2 regions of the Gordonia sp. w5E2 genome follow, and region 2 is predicted to be linked to the other one. Evidence: riboswitches for the same ligand, from Rfam matches in the RefSeq annotation. Region 2 holds a riboswitch; the other holds the start of a gene.
The links. Region 2 has a riboswitch for S-adenosylmethionine ahead of RND64_RS00515 (amino acid ABC transporter permease). Riboswitches for the same ligand answer to the same signal wherever they lie in the genome.

Region 1 (7,566 bases), 1.5 Mb from region 2:
CAGACACCCACTCCAGACAATCAGCAACCCTCCGGGGAAGCTGGTCCGAATGGCAATGCGTCCCAGTCGAATAACCAGCGCGGTACCGGCACGGGCAGGCAGGCGCCTGCCACCACGACCACGACGACACCGGTTCCCGGCGGACTGCTGCCCCCGCCCTGAGGTACCTGAACGCCCTGAGGTACCTGAACGCCCTGAGGTACCCGAACGTTCAGCGACGCGCGAGATCGACTGTGCGCTTGAGTAGATCGCCGATGGCGTCGAATTCGGTGAGGAATCCGTCGTGTCCGTTGTCGGACTGCACCACCTGTAGGCCTCCGACGCAATTGCCGAGTTCTTCGGCGAGCTCGACCTGTAACCGCAAGGGGTACAGGCGATCCGAGTCGATACCGCCGACGATCACCGGAACGTCGCAGGCGTTGAGTGCTGCCGTCACGCCACCGCGATCGCGCCCGACGTCGTGGTGGTTGAGTACTTCGCTGAGAATGACGTAGCTGCCCGGATCGAATCGCTCGACGAGTTTGCCCGCCTGGTGCTCGAGGTAGCTCTGCACGGCGTAACGTCCGCCGGTGAGCGGATTCTCTTGTCCCTGAGCGTCGTTCGCGAAGCGCTCGTCGAGTTCCGGTTCGCTGCGGTAGGTCAGGTGTGCGATCCGGCGAGCGATTCCCATTCCGGTCGTCGGCGACTCGCCGGTGCCGTGATAGTCGCCGCCGTGCCACGCCGGATCGGACGTGATGGCTGCGATTTGCGTTGTCTGCGTGCCGATCTGGTCGGCTGTCGCACGAGCGCCGACGGCGAGCACGAGTGCGCTTCGAACCCGTTCGGGATACTCGATGATCCACTCGAGTGCCCGTGCGCCGCCCATCGAGCCGCCCACGACCGCACCGATACTCTCGATGCCCAGATGATCCATCAGCGCGACTTCGGCGCGGACCTGATCGAGCACGGTGAGTTGCGGGAAGCTCGAACCCCACGGTCGGCCCGTGGAGTCCAGCGATGCAGGCCCGGTCGACCCGCGGCATCCGCCGAGCACGTTTGCCGAGATGACGCACCATTCGTCGGTGTCGACTGCCGCGCCGGGACCGATCAGACCGTCCCACCAGCCCGGGGAGGGGTGAGCGGCATCTGCGGGTCCGGTGACGTGTGAGTCGCCGGTCAGGGCGTGCAGCGTGAGGATGACGTTGTCGCGGGTAGGTGACAATTTTCCCCACCGCTGAAAAGCGAGGGTCACGTCGTCGATCTGCTCACCGTTGTCGAGTGAGATCGACCCGAGACGGGCGCTGAGCATCTGGCCGTCCGGGGCGTTCTCCCAGTCTGGCCGTTGCTCTGTATCCGTCTGCGGGTCGATGCTCACCGACACAGGTGTCCTCGCTCCTTGCTCTGCGTTGTTTACTTGGCTGCTTCGAAACCCCGGTCGAGGTCGGCGAGAATGTCGTCGATTCCCTCGATGCCCACCGCGAGGCGGACGAGGCCGGGGGTGACACCCGCGGCGAGTTGCTCCTCGGGGGTCAGCTGGCTGTGGGTGGTCGATGCGGGGTGGATCACCAGCGAGCGCACGTCACCGATGTTGGCGACGTGGCTGTGCAGCGTGAGCGCCTCGACGAACCGCTTGCCCGCGTCGACGCCGCCTGCGATCTCGAAGCCGATGACCGCACCTTGGCCCTTCGGCGCGAGCTCCTGGCCACGCTTGTACCAGGGCGACGACGAAAGGCCGGCGTAGTAGACCTCTTCGACCTGCGGGTTGTCGTTGAGGTACTCGGCGACGCGCTGCGCGTTGGCGACGTGGCGCTCGACCCGCAGGCTCAGGGTCTCGAGGCCCTGGGCGAGCAGGAATGCGTTGAACGGCGAGATGGCTGCACCGGTGTCGCGGAGCAACTGCACGCGGGCCTTGAGCGCGTACGCGGGAGCGCCGAGATCGGCGAAGACCGCACCGTGGTAGCTCGGATCGGGCGTGGTGAAACCGGGGAAGAGGTCTTTCCCGTCGCGCTGGACACGCCAGTCGAAGGTGCCGCCGTCGATGATCACGCCGCCGATCGCGGTTCCGTGCCCGCCGATGTACTTGGTGGCCGAGTGCACGACGATGTCGGCGCCATGCGCGAGCGGATTGAGCAGGTACGGGGTGGCGACGGTGTTGTCGACGATGAGCGGCACGCCGTTGCGGTGTGCAACCTCCGAGATGCCCTTGATGTCGAGGATCTCGTTGTTCGGGTTGGAGATCGACTCGCCGTAGAACGCGCGGGTGTTGTCGCGCACGGCAGCCTGCCAGGAGTCGAGATCCTCGGGATCCTCGACGAAGGTGACCTCGATGCCGAGCTTGGGCAGCGTGTAGTGGAAGAGGTTGTACGTTCCGCCGTAGAGTCGCGGACTCGACACGACGTGCCCGCCGTTCTCGACGATGTTGAGGATCGAGTACGTCTCCGCGGCCTGACCCGATGCGACGAGCAGCGCGGCGACGCCGCCCTCGAGAGCGGCAAGACGCTGTTCGACGACATCCTGCGTCGGATTCATCAGCCGCGTGTAGATGTTGCCCGGCTCGGCAAGGCCGAACAGGTTCGCGGCATGGGTGGTGTCGTTGAAGGTGTACGACGTGGTCTGGTAAATCGGTAGCGCGCGGGCGTTGGTTGCCGCGTCGGCTGACTGGCCCGCGTGGATCTGCTTGGTCTCGAAACTCCAGTTGTCGGCTGGGTTCTGGTCGACGTCGACGTCAGACATTGAATATGCGTCACTTTCTACGGTCGGCAGGGCACGACGACCCTGTTGGGGTCCGACCTTCGGACCCGCGCTTGCCGGGGACCCGAAACCATCTTCGATGGAGATCATCGAGGAGCGGGGTCCCACAACCCGGTCATCACCCGGAGCACCCCACCGCGGTTGGAGGGTTGCCGATCAGCGAGCCGGGGCTTTGCGCTGATACTCATGACCTGGCGTCAAGGATATAACACGGTCGAAATGAAGTGAGAACCCTCCGACGCAGGCTGGTTCTTGGGCTGGACAAGGCGTCGTTGCGGCCGCGGTGCTCCTCGGCGGCGAATGGCCCCGAAGAATGCCTTCTCGTGTAGTCCGAACAGTCGAATTTGACGTTCTTTATCGACGGTTCGCCGCGCGATCGTCGGTTTCTGCCGTGGCGTGGGTCACAGACTTCTACGATCCGATCATTCGCGAGGGGTCGGCAAACCCGGACGCCGACCATGTCGCGATGACACGGCAGAACCGGCCGGATTGGTGGAGAACGCATGGGTGGTCACTTCGGTTTCAGGCGATCGATCAGGGCGGCGAGCACACTCGGACTCGCCGCAGTCGCAGCGGTTCTCCTCGCGATAGGCCAGACTTCCGGCGCGGGTGTCGCGCGAGCCGAGGCCAGCGCCGATTGCGGCAACGGCGCACTCGTCTTCGTCGGCGGTACGTGGGATCCCCAGGCACATTTGCTCGACGGCGTCACGCGTCAGCCGCAGTACGCCGGCTACACCGTCGAGCGCGTCGAGTATCCGGCGTCGATTTGGCCGTTGGGTGCCTTCGGCTTCGACGACAGTCAGTCGCAGGGCGTCGCGGCAACGATGTCGACAGTGGCGAGCTATCAGGCGCAGTGTCAGGGTTATCCGGTCGTGATCGTCGGGTACTCGCAGGGCGCGGGAATCGCCGGCGACGTGCTCACCGGCATCGGCACCGGCAATACTTCTGGCCACGAGATCTCACCGAGCAAAGTTTCCGGACTGCTCTACTCCGATCCTCGGCAGGCAGGAACTCTCTACGGACAGGGCATCGAACGCGTTCTGATCGGCGTGATCCCCGGACTGACCATGGCGGGCGGACGCGGCGTCGACGACTTCGGCGGAATTCCGGTGACCTCCGTGTGCTTCACGGGCGATCCGATCTGCGACCTGCCCGATCCGCTCCACGATCCGCTCGGTGCCCTCGATGGCTTCGCGGGTTACTGGGTCAAGCATGGTCTGTACCCGCTCTACATGTATTTGGCAGCGACCAACGGGGCCCTGTGGGACGCATGGGGAGTCAAGCCGTTGCACTGCGACAACACCACTGGCCAGGTCAGTACGTGTCAGCTCGTCGTGCCGTCGTCGGCGTGGGTCCTCACCCAGCAGTTCGTCGACAAACTCGGTCTCGGTTGGACCGTGCCCGACCTCGTGAGCAAACGGTGGAGGTTCCCGGACATCCTCGGCATCACACTGGCCGACTTCCAGCCGCCGATCCGGTGGGCCATGGGTTGGTTCCCGCAGTTGCCCCAACTCGGCTACGGCGGTGTACTCACCGACGTCTACACGTTCCAGGACATGGCACGAGGATTGTTCACATGGGATCCGGTGCTCTGGGGGCAGGGCGTCGACGCGTTGAGGACCAGCGTCAGGAGCATCGCGGCGATGCCGCTGAACTTCGGAAAGTTCTGGGCCTACACACTGACCGGCCGCGATGTCACGGGCATTCCCGGACCCGCGTACCGACCTTCGCTTGTCGCGTTCGAAGAGTGGCTCGCGTCGCTGCGCTCTCCGTCGACGACGACCAGCCACACCGAGTCGCTGGTGGCGCTGTCGGCATCGGAGAAGATCGCCGAAGCCTCGGGGACCGTGGTCACGGAGAAGAACGTCGGTGACCACGAAGGGCTCGGCACCACCGGAGCTGGGGTCAGCACCGGGGATGAGGGCGCCACCGGCACTGAGGGTCCCTCTGGCGGAAAAGTCGTCGACGATTCGGCCAGCGTTGGTGGCGACGGCGCAGCTGACGGGACGGGCACCGGAGCCGGGTCGACGCCTCCGACTGTCAGCGACTCGCCGCAACCCCAACCGCACCCGGGCGGGGAGTCGTCACAGCCGAGCGAGAATCCCGGCGGCGCGCAGGCGCCTGCACCAGAGTCGTCGGCGCCCCAGCCAACACCCGACACGTCAACACCCGACAAGCCAACAGCCGACACGTCGACATCTGACGAGTCGACACCCGGTGCCTCGACGCCGCATGCAACGTCGCCGGAGAGTGCGACACCGAAACCAGCGGCGGAGGGCGCACCAGCTGCCTGACTCCGGCCCCGCGAGGGGTCGGGTGTGAACGAATTCACCGTCGACGACGGAATCACGCCGACCGGGGTGCTCGTTGCAGCGGGAATGTCCTCAACCACCACGACTGAGACGAACTGGCCCGGGACGACTGGGCCCGGGACGAACAGGAATGTCGTCCACTCCAATGCCACTCGTCGGTTCGCCATGCTGGCGATGGCGCTGGGCGGTTTCGGGATCGGCACCACGGAGTTCGTCGCGATGGGCCTGTTGCCGAACATCGCGTCGTCGGTGCATGTCTCCGAGCCGACGGCGGGCTATGTTGTCTCGGCCTACGCACTCGGGGTGGTTGTCGGGGCGCCGCTCATCGCAGCGCTGACCGCGCGGATGTCTCGTCGCACGCTGTTGATCGCACTGATGGTGGCATTCACGGTCGGCAATGCCGCGACCGTGCTGGCGCCGAACTTCGGAACGCTCATGGTCGCGAGATTCGTGGCGGGACTCCCGCATGGCGCGTACTTCGGTGTCGCGGCTCTCGTCGCTGCGCACCTGGCCGGACCTCGCAACCGTGCCAAGGCGGTCGGTCTCGTTCTCCTCGGGTTGTCTGTTGCCAATGTCCTCGGTGTGCCGTTGGCGACCTGGCTCGGCGAAAGCCTTGGCTGGAGAGCAGCTTTCGTGGTCGTGGTGATCATCGGCATCGTGACGATCGGTGCGCTGTTCGTCACGTTGCCCGCACTCGACGACATGGCCGTCACCAATCCGATGACCGAACTCGGCGCCCTCACCAGGCCTCAGGTGTGGTTGACGCTGGCGATCGGCGTCGTCGGGTTCGGCGGCATGTTCGCGTTCTACACGTATCTCAACACGGCGCTGACAAGCCTCACGGGTATCTCGGTCGGATGGGTTCCGGTGGTGTTGATGGTCTTCGGCGTCGGCATGGTGGTCGGCAACCTGGTCGGCGGTGCCGCCGCCGATTCGAGCGTGCCACGCGCGATTTTCGTGGGACTCGTCGCGACAGCGGTGGTGCTCGGATTGTTCGCCGCATTCGTCGCGTCGCCGTGGGCGGCCGTTCCGCTGACCTTCCTCGTCGGTGTCAGTGCGACGGCGATGGTGCCCGCACTGCAAACGCGTCTCATGGACGTGGCCGAAAACGCTCAGACGCTGGCCGCGGCGCTCAACCATTCAGCGCTCAACATTGCGAACGCACTCGGTGCGTGGCTCGGTGGCGTGGTGATCGCCGCGGGGTTCGGGTACCGAGCGCCGTCGGTCCTCGGGGCAGGACTCGCGGTTGCCGGCATCGTCGTACTGGGTCTGGCGTTGGCTGTTGCCCGACGCACGGCTGCCCGGCACACAGCCACATCAACAACAGCGACAACAGCGACCCCGACACCTGCTGGTGCCGGGGCCGAGTCGGAGTGAGTGGCTGGTTCAGCCCACGTCGGGGGGCGTAGCGATCGTCTTCGACAGGTAGAGCGGCTCACCGAGCTTCTCGATCAGCTCGAGCTGCGTCTCCAGATAGTCGATGTGGTGCTCCTCGTCCTTGAGGATCTCCTCGAAGATCTTGGCTGTCGTGATGTCCTGCTTTTCGCGGCACAGCACGATGCCCGGCTTGAGGCGGTTGACCACCTCGATCTCGATCGCGAGGTCGGACTCGAACTGCTCGCGCAGAGTCTGGCCGATGCGGAGCGGCAGCAGCTTCTGATAGTTCGGCAGACCTTCCAGGAAGAGGATGCGATCGGTGAGGATCTCCGCGTGGGTCATCTCCTCGATCGATTCGGCCCTCGTCTTCGAGGCGAGCTCGGTCAAGCCCCAGTTGTCCTGCATCTTGGAGTGCAGGAAGTACTGGTTGATAGCGGTGAGTTCACTGGTCAACTGCTCGTTGAGTAGAGCGATGACCTCATCGTCTCCACGCATGGCATACCTCCGGTTCGGACTGATTGTGTCAGTGAACCTAGCACGCCAAAAGGCCCCGTGGGGAATATCCACACGGGGTGTTTCTGCAGGTCAGGCTAGGCTGCGCTAGTTGTGGCGACCCTTCCTGCGGTGCGAGAGGCGACGATCTGGGTGAGTCGTTCGATGCAGGTTCCGCAGCCTTCGCCTGCGCCGCAGCGCTCGCTGACGGCGTCGGGAGTTCTGGCTCCGGCGTCGCAATGCTCGTGGACCTCGTCCACTGTGACGGCCCGGCAAATACACACGAACATCTCGCACCTCGCATTCTGTTAGGCAAGGTTTACATAAAAGCTGGATGATCGCAAGGTTTGCCTTACCTTTTGGACTCGGTCCGGATTGGGCTGCGACGGGGTGCGCGGCGTCGATGTCGGTGGCTCGCCGTAGTGTGGCGAACCGTGCCAACTGCGATCACCACCGTGAATGTGAACGGCGTCCGAGCGGCCACCAAGGTGCGGTCGGAGAACAACCCGGGATTCGTTCCGTGGCTGCGCTCATCCGGAACCGACGTCGTGCTCCTGCAGGAGATCCGTGCCAGCGAAGATCAGGCCAGGGAGGTTCTCACACCTCTTCTCGACGACGGATGGCACCTGTCGATGACTGAGTCGGTCGTCAAGGG
Region 2 (7,566 bases):
CGCTGCGGCGAGTTCGTCGGCGGTCACGCGGCCAGGTCGACGACGCTCCCCATCCGCAGCGACTCGTGTGTGAAAGATGTTGACGGGCAACCGATTGTGCGCGACCAGCTGATCCAACTCGTCGGCGAAGTAGCGGCGGCTCGGCTCCCGCAGCGAGTACACGAGGTTGAATGGCGTCAGTGGTGCGCTCACCTCGCGGAGTCGGATCATCGACATGAGCGGCACAATCCCCGACCCGCCGCCGATGAGTTGGACCGGCCGCGTCTGCGACGGATCCCACGTAAACCACTGCCCGTTCGGTCCGCTGATCTCGAGCGGCTCGCCCACCTCGACGACGTCGACGAGGTACGGGGACTCCTCGCCGTCGTCGACCTTCTCGACGGTCACCTCGATGGTGCGGCTCTCGCGGACATCGGAGAGCGAGTAGGGCCGGGCCGTCGAGTATCCATCCTCCGCCGTCAGTCGGATGTCGACGTGCGCGCCCGCGTCGGCGCTCATCGGTTCGCTGAGCGCGAGTCGCAGTGAACGCGCTGTGGGCGTTTGCATCTGCGACCCGACCACCGTCGTGATCTGCCAGTCCACGGCCATCACTCCTTCGGTGTCACGGACGGGTGTGTCACGAGTAGCCGCGTGAGGGGCAGTGGCGTCACGAGTAGCGCTGCTCTAGCCAGGGGTCGCCGTAGATGTGGTAGCCGCGCTCTTCCCAGAAGCCCGGCGCATCGTTGGGCATGAACCGCAGGCGTCGAACCCATTTGGCACTCTTCCAGAAGTACAGGTGCGGAACGAGCAGCCGCACCGGCCCGCCGTGTTCTGGCGCAAGGGGTTCACCGTCGAAAGTGTCTGCGAGCCACGCCTTCCCGTCGGTCAGGTCGGCGAGCGGGACGTTGGTGGTGTATCCGCCGTAGCAGTGAGCCATCACGTAAGCGTCCGGCGCCCAGGGCAGCGTCGACAACAAGTCGTCGAATGACACCCCGCGCCACCGCGTGTCGAACTTCGACCAGCGTGTCACGCAATGGATATCGGTGGTGACGTCCTGGTGTGGGAGGTCGCGGAAGTCAGACCAGCCAAGACTGTGCGCACGATGATCCGACGACTGGATCGTCAACCTCCACCGGTCATGGGGCAGCGCCGGCGTCGGCTCGGCGGACAGCACAGGAAAGTCGACGGTCGAGTACTGCCCGGGCGGCAGCCGATCAGCCATCCGATCGCGACGCCCGACGAACCCCCGGTTCACTATCGCCATACGACCAAGTGTAGGCGCGCGCCGGGTCGTCGCAGGTCAACGGCGGAGCGGCGGGGTGGGCGCCGCGCGGGCGTGCAGGAAGTCGGGGAAGAGGCCTGTCGAGGTGCAGGAAGTAGCGGAAAGAGTCTGCAGCCGGGCAGGAAGTGGGGGAAGGAGCTCCCCGCGGCGCAGAAAGTAGGGGAAAGAATCTTTCGGTGGGTTCCTTCGCTTTCCTCGAGTTGTTCCTCGCGGAAAGGTCAGCAAGTCGCGGAAAGAACCCTTCCCCTACTTCCCGCAGACCGACGAGCACCGACTTCCCCTACTTCCCCTACTTCCCACGGACCGGCGCACCGACAGCGACCCGCGACCAGGCCGCTCGCAGCGACCGCGAGGCAGTCCGTCGATCAGAAGGTGCTCGGCGGGTTGACCGTCGACTTCTCGACGCCCGTATCCGGGACACCCCACTTGGCGAAGATCTTTGCGTAATCCCCCGTCTCGATCAGCTTGTTCACGGCATCGGAGATCGGCTTGGCCAGGCCCGAGTCCTTTGCGGTGACGAATCCGACTGGTGTGGAGCTGATCTGGCCGAGGAACTTGGTTCCCTCGACGTGCTTCTCGTCGTACTTCAGGCTCAGTACCGGCCCGAAGAACAGGTCGACCTTGCCGTTCGCCAGACCCAGGAAGATGGGCGCTGTGTCGTTGAAGTACTGGACGGTCCACGGCTTCTTGCCGATCTTGGCACAGTCATCGACGTGCGAGCTCAGCAGTGTCTGGAAGGTCGAACCGGGGGTGGTGGCGATGGTGTAGCCGCACACATCGGTGATGGTCGAGACCTTCTGTAGGTCGACACGTTTCGAGCCGAGGAAGCCCTGACCGTCGTTGAGGTAGGTCGAGAAGTCGAGGACCTTCTCGCGTTCGGCGGTGACTCCGAAGTTCGCCTGTCCTACTTGGTATTTCCCGTTCTGGACGCCGGGGATGATCGAGGCGAACGTTCCGTACTCGACGTTCCAGTTGACACCGAGGACCTTGCCGATCGCGTCACGCAAGTCCAGATCGAGTCCGACGTTCTTGTCGTCGACCACACCGCCGTGCGGCAGGCTCGACGTCCCGGGAGTCTGTGTGGTGCCGACGGTCAGGGTTCCCGCTGAGCGCACGCTCTCCGGCAGTTCAGCGCTGATCGCATCGTCCTTGACGATCTTGCTGGTGATGTCCTGTGTCAGAACGGCCGACGCCTCGGCTGAGCTCGTCGTGTCGTCCGACGACGATCCACAACCACTCAGCGCAATGCTCCCGACCACAGCACTGGCGGCCAACAGGGCGAGAATACGTGGTCGGTGCTTCATCGTTCTGGTCCCCTTGTCTGAATTCATCTGTCTGGTAACTGGTTACGGCAGGAGGAAATGCATCTGCCGTAACCGGCCTCGCGCAGTCTCACAGCACCGCGGAGAGAAACGCTTTTGTCCGCTCGTGTTGCGGGTCGTCGAGAATCTCTGCGGGAGCACCGGATTCGACGATGCGCCCGCCGTCGAGGAAGATCGCCTGGTCGGCAACTTCGCGGGCGAATCCGATCTCGTGCGTGACAATCACCATGGTCATACCGCTGCGTGCGAGATCACGGATCACGGCCAGGACCTCGCCGACGAGTTCGGGATCGAGCGCGCTTGTCGGTTCGTCGAACAGCATGAGGCGTGGCTTGAGCGCCAAGGCTCGTGCGATGGCGACTCGTTGCTGCTGACCGCCGGAGAGCTGGCGCGGGTAGGCACTTTCGCGTCCGGCCATGCCGACACGTTCGAGCAGATCGCCGGCTCGTGCGACGGCTTCGCCGCGCGGGATGCCCGCGGCCAACGGTCCTTCGATTACGTTCTGCTGCACCGTCATATGACCGAAGAGGTTGAACTGCTGGAAGACCATCCCGATCGTGGAACGCTGACGCGCGATCTCACGATGGGACAGTTCGTGCAGCTTTCCCGACGAAGGCCGGTATCCGATGATCTCACCGCCCACCTCGACGAAGCCGCTGTCGGGCTTCTCGAGGTGGTTGATGCAGCGCAGCAGCGTCGACTTACCCGAGCCCGACGGTCCGAGCAACACCGTCACAGTGCCCCTCGGGACGTCGACGTCGATGCCGTCGAGGACTTTGTGGAGTCCGAAGCTCTTGCGCAGTCCTCGGATTCGGACGAGAGGTAGCGTCTCGTCGTACTCCGTATCGTCACGCAGGGCTGCGGTTTTCCCGCGGCGCGTCGTCGCAAAGCTCACGCGCCCACCGCACCTTCGTTACGACGATCAAATCTGCGGAGGTCGGTGCGCACTCGCCCGAACAGCGGCAAGTTCTCCCGGATCGTCGTCCAGAACCCTTGTTGCGGTCGGCGATTGCCGCGCGAGTAGTGACGTTCGACGAAGTACTGCCCGACGGAGAGCACACTGGTGACGATGATGTACCAGATGGTCGCGACCAGCAGCAGTGGCAGGATCAGGTAGTTCTGCTGGTAGATCAATTGCACGGAGTAGAGCAGGTCTTGGACGGCGATCACACTGACGATCGACGTCGCCTTGAGCAGCCCGATGAGCAGATTGCCCGACGCCGGGACGATCGCCGGCATGGCCTGCGGCAGAATGATTCGACGGAAGATGCGATACCGACTCAGCCCCAACGCTTCTGCGGCCTCGGCCTGACCACGGTCGACGGAGAGGATGCCTCCGCGCACGATCTCGGCTGCGAACGCCGCGACATCGAGGGTCAGTGCGACGAACGCAGCGAGCACGCCCGAGAACAAGTGCGCCGTATCGGCTTTGACGAACTCCGGACCGAACGGAATCCCTAGTGACAGTTGAGGATACAGCGAGGCCAGCTCATACCAGAAGAGCAACTGGACAAGCGGCGGAATCGATCGGATCAACCACACGTAGCCTGCGCTCAGCGTCGACAAGATGGGGTTCGACGACAAGCGCATCACGGCGAGCAGAATCCCCAATGCGAAGCCGCACACCATGACTGACGCAGTCAACCACAAGGTCAGGCCGAGGCCGCGCAGGATTGATGCATGGAAGAAGTAGTCGCCGACCACATCCCACTGGAACCGCGGGTTGGTCAGGAGCGTGTGCACCAGCATCGCTGCGAGAACCAGGACGACGGCGCTACTCACCCACTGGCCGGGCTTACGCGCCTTGACCAGCTTGGCCGAAAGCAGTTCTGCGTCACGCGGTTCGCTGGTCAGCGGACGCGAGTGCGCAGCGGAAAGTTCAGCTGTCACAGGTATCGGTCTTCGTTCCTCGGTGTCGTTGTTACGGCAGCGGCGAGTGCCTGCTTCCGTCGGGTTGTCACCTGGAGCACCCCACCACGACGGAGGGTTGCTGGCCAGCAAGCCAGGGCTGGGCGCTGACACTCATAACCGACGCCACGTTAGTGCTGCGCCGCCGTCGCGCCGAGGGTATGAATCTGCGAGATTCTTAGGGTCGCGAAGTGGAAGGTCGGGTTGTTCGCGGAGGCGTCGACTCTGGTGCAACACATATCGTGGGCACAACGTCGAAAAGAGGAGACCTGATGGCCGAGCTGTTCGAGATCACCCGTCTGATCCATGCCGAACCGTCGGCGATCTTTGAGCTTTTGACCTCGCCAGGAGGTCACGTCGCCATCGACAGCTCAGGCATGTTGCAAAGTGCGGAAGGATCGCCCGTCAGCGCTGTGGACGACGAGTTCGTCGTTCACATGGATCGCGAGTCGCTCAACGACCTCCCGATGGGCAAATACGACGTACGGGTGATCATTACGGGCTTCGAGAAGGACCGGTGGATCGAATGGACGATCATCGGAACCGTACGACCGCCACTCGATCACCGCTACGGCTACCGGCTCGAACCGACAGACGACGGCACGCTGGTCACGTCGTACTACGACTGGAGCCGCGTGACCAACGAGGACATCAAGGGCCGGTTCCCGATCATCCCCGAGGCCGGGCTGCGCGCGACACTCGGGATTCTGGCGCGGACGGTTGAGGATCATTAGCGTCCCGCCGACGTCGACCTCACTTCAACGACGCGTCGTCGCCCATCACGGCGCCCTCCCGGCGAGGATCAGCCCCGCCAACCCAGCCGTTACCTGAGCGCTGCAATGCGCTGAGCCCGCTCGACTGATCGTCGACCGACACCTGCTCTCCGCGTTCGCGCAGTCCCTTGACGAGCGGATCGTCGGCGCCGTCGTTGGCAGTGTTGACCAGTGGATGTTCGCCACCGACATTCGACGTCGGGGTGTTGGCTGTGCCGAAGTCGATCATCGATACCGCCTGCTGCGGGTTCAGGTTCCAATCCAACATTCCGACAAGCGTTTTCACGACGAACTGGATGATCACGGAGCCTCCGGGCGATCCGAGCGCGGCCGTCAAGGTGTCCGGCTCACCATTGGCTCCCGGCTGCATGACGAGGGTCGGAGCCATCGATGATCGCGGGCGCTTGCCCGGCGAAACCCGGTTGGCGAGAAGCGCTCCCGAGTCGTCGCGCGGCTCCGCGGAGAAGTCGGTGAGCTGGTTGTTGAGGATGAAGCCGTCGACCATGTGGAAGCTGCCGAACGCCGATTCGACGGTGGTCGTCATCGACGCCACGTTGCCGTACTTGTCGGCGACGGTGATGTGGCTGGTTCCGTGTTCTGTGCCTGTGTAGGAACCGAGCGGGACCTCACCGAGATCTCCGGGTTGTGCCTTACCCAGCGACGTGTTCGGTTTGATCAGTGCCGCACGCTGTTTCAGGTAGGTCGGATCGAGCATCGTCGCAACACCCTTGCCCGGCAACGGGATGAAGTCGGGGTCGGCGATGTACTTGTCGCGGTCGGCGTAGGCGAGGCGTTCGGCCTCGTTGATGAGATGCACCGCTTCGGGATTCGGGTGCCCGCCGTCGCGGTCGACGCCGGTCGGCCCCATCGACGGAATGTCGAAGTTGGAGAGGATGCCCATCGTCGCGGCGACAGTGATGCCGCCCGACGACGGTCCGGGCATCGCAACAATGCGGTGGCCTCGATACTCGGTGGAGACTGGTTCGCGCCGCATAGCCTTGTAGTTCTTGAGGTCGTCGGTGGTAAGGAGACTCGGCGTCATACCGTTCGACGTCGAGCCGGCCTTCGCGACGATCGCGTCGGCGATGGCTCCGGTGTACAGGGCTTGCGCACCGTCGGTTCCCAACGCGCCCAACGTTTTCGCGTACGCGGGGTTGGTCAGTCGTGTTCCCGCGGTCTTCGGCGTGCCGTCCGGATTGAGGAAGTACGAGCGCGCGTCGTCGTCGGCCTTGAGGTCGTCGGCCGATTCGGAGATTGCGGTGGCGAGTCGCGGTGAGATGTCGAAGCCGTTGTCGGACAGGCTGACTGCGGGATCGAAGAGGTTCTTCCAGGCGGTGCGACCGTAGTCGTCGTGGATCTCCTCGAGCATGCGCACGGCACCGGGGACACCGATGGAGCGCCCTGATGCACGCGCGCTCGGAATCGGTTCACGTTGATCGGTGGGACTGATGTAGCGCAGGTAGTCCTCGGTGGCTGCCGCCGGAGCGGTCTCGCGGCCGTCGAAAGCGGTGACCTTGTGCTTGGCGGCGTCGTAGTAGAGAGCGAAAGACCCGCCACCGATGCCGGACGACTGCGGTTCGACCAGGCCCAGCACCATCTGCGCTGCGACGAGCGCGTCGGCTGCAGTACCGCCGTCCCGCAGCGTCTCACACGCCGCCTTGGTGGCCAGCGGATTGGCCGTCGCCGCGGCGTAGGTGTTGGTCTGCACCGGCTGCATCCCGGTGCGATAGCCGGTGGCAGCTTCGGGTCGAGTCGAGATGTCCTGCGACGACTTTGGCGCCGCGCTGGAGTCGATCTGTGTGCCCGTCGGGATCTCGCCGCAGGTGACGGACGTATGGGCAGCGTCGTCGTTTGTCGACGAGCAGGCCGCGAGGATCAGCGCGGGCGCCATGGCCAGCGCTGCGGCGCGGAGGAGCGGACGGGTGTGCGGTGGACGGCGCATACCTTTCGAGCGTAGGGCAGCGAGGTCCGGTTCGTGTGAATGCGGCTGAATCGCTCAGTGGCGAGACAGTGCAGCCGGGACGGCCAGCGCCGTGTCGCTCGAACACGCGAATTCACTACGTGTGTAGGCCGAATCATTCAGTGGGCAGAAGCCCTTCTGCGTCATGGCCCAGTTCAGACAGAAGTAGAGACAACTCGCTTCTGTCGGGATTCTGATTATCGAAGAATCGCCCAACCGCCCGCCGTTGACCACCTGTCATGTCTCGCTGCGACCAGCCATCAACTTAGCGAGTTCGTCCGCCGCGTCAGCCGCGCGAACAGCGGCGGCAGACGCCCCTTCGGCTGCTTGGGCCGCCGCATC

Region 1: it holds a riboswitch for S-adenosylmethionine, as region 2 does, so the genes downstream of both, RND64_RS07445 (bifunctional o-acetylhomoserine/o-acetylserine sulfhydrylase) here and RND64_RS00515 (amino acid ABC transporter permease) in region 2, are expected to answer to the same signal.

Annotation. Positions count from the first base shown of each region.
Region 1 is NZ_CP144213.1:1,627,914-1,635,479, forward strand. It holds gene RND64_RS07435 (hypothetical protein) at 1-162, shown strand, start outside; gene metX (homoserine O-acetyltransferase MetX) at 212-1,360, opposite strand; gene RND64_RS07445 (bifunctional o-acetylhomoserine/o-acetylserine sulfhydrylase) at 1,390-2,712, opposite strand; SAM riboswitch class IV at 2,775-2,922, opposite strand; gene RND64_RS07450 (cutinase family protein) at 3,234-5,024, shown strand; gene RND64_RS07455 (MFS transporter) at 5,109-6,419, shown strand; gene bfr (bacterioferritin) at 6,429-6,914, opposite strand; gene RND64_RS07465 ((2Fe-2S)-binding protein) at 7,010-7,201, opposite strand; gene RND64_RS07470 (exodeoxyribonuclease III) at 7,346-7,566, shown strand, end outside.
Region 2 is NZ_CP144213.1:123,634-131,199, reverse strand. It holds gene RND64_RS00535 (FAD-binding oxidoreductase) at 1-588, opposite strand, end outside; gene RND64_RS00530 (sulfite oxidase-like oxidoreductase) at 647-1,243, opposite strand; gene RND64_RS00525 (transporter substrate-binding domain-containing protein) at 1,627-2,565, opposite strand; gene RND64_RS00520 (amino acid ABC transporter ATP-binding protein) at 2,654-3,439, opposite strand; gene RND64_RS00515 (amino acid ABC transporter permease) at 3,475-4,473, opposite strand; SAM riboswitch class IV at 4,496-4,613, opposite strand; gene RND64_RS00510 (polyketide cyclase) at 4,764-5,225, shown strand; gene ggt (gamma-glutamyltransferase) at 5,245-7,206, opposite strand; gene RND64_RS00500 (hypothetical protein) at 7,462-7,566, opposite strand, start outside.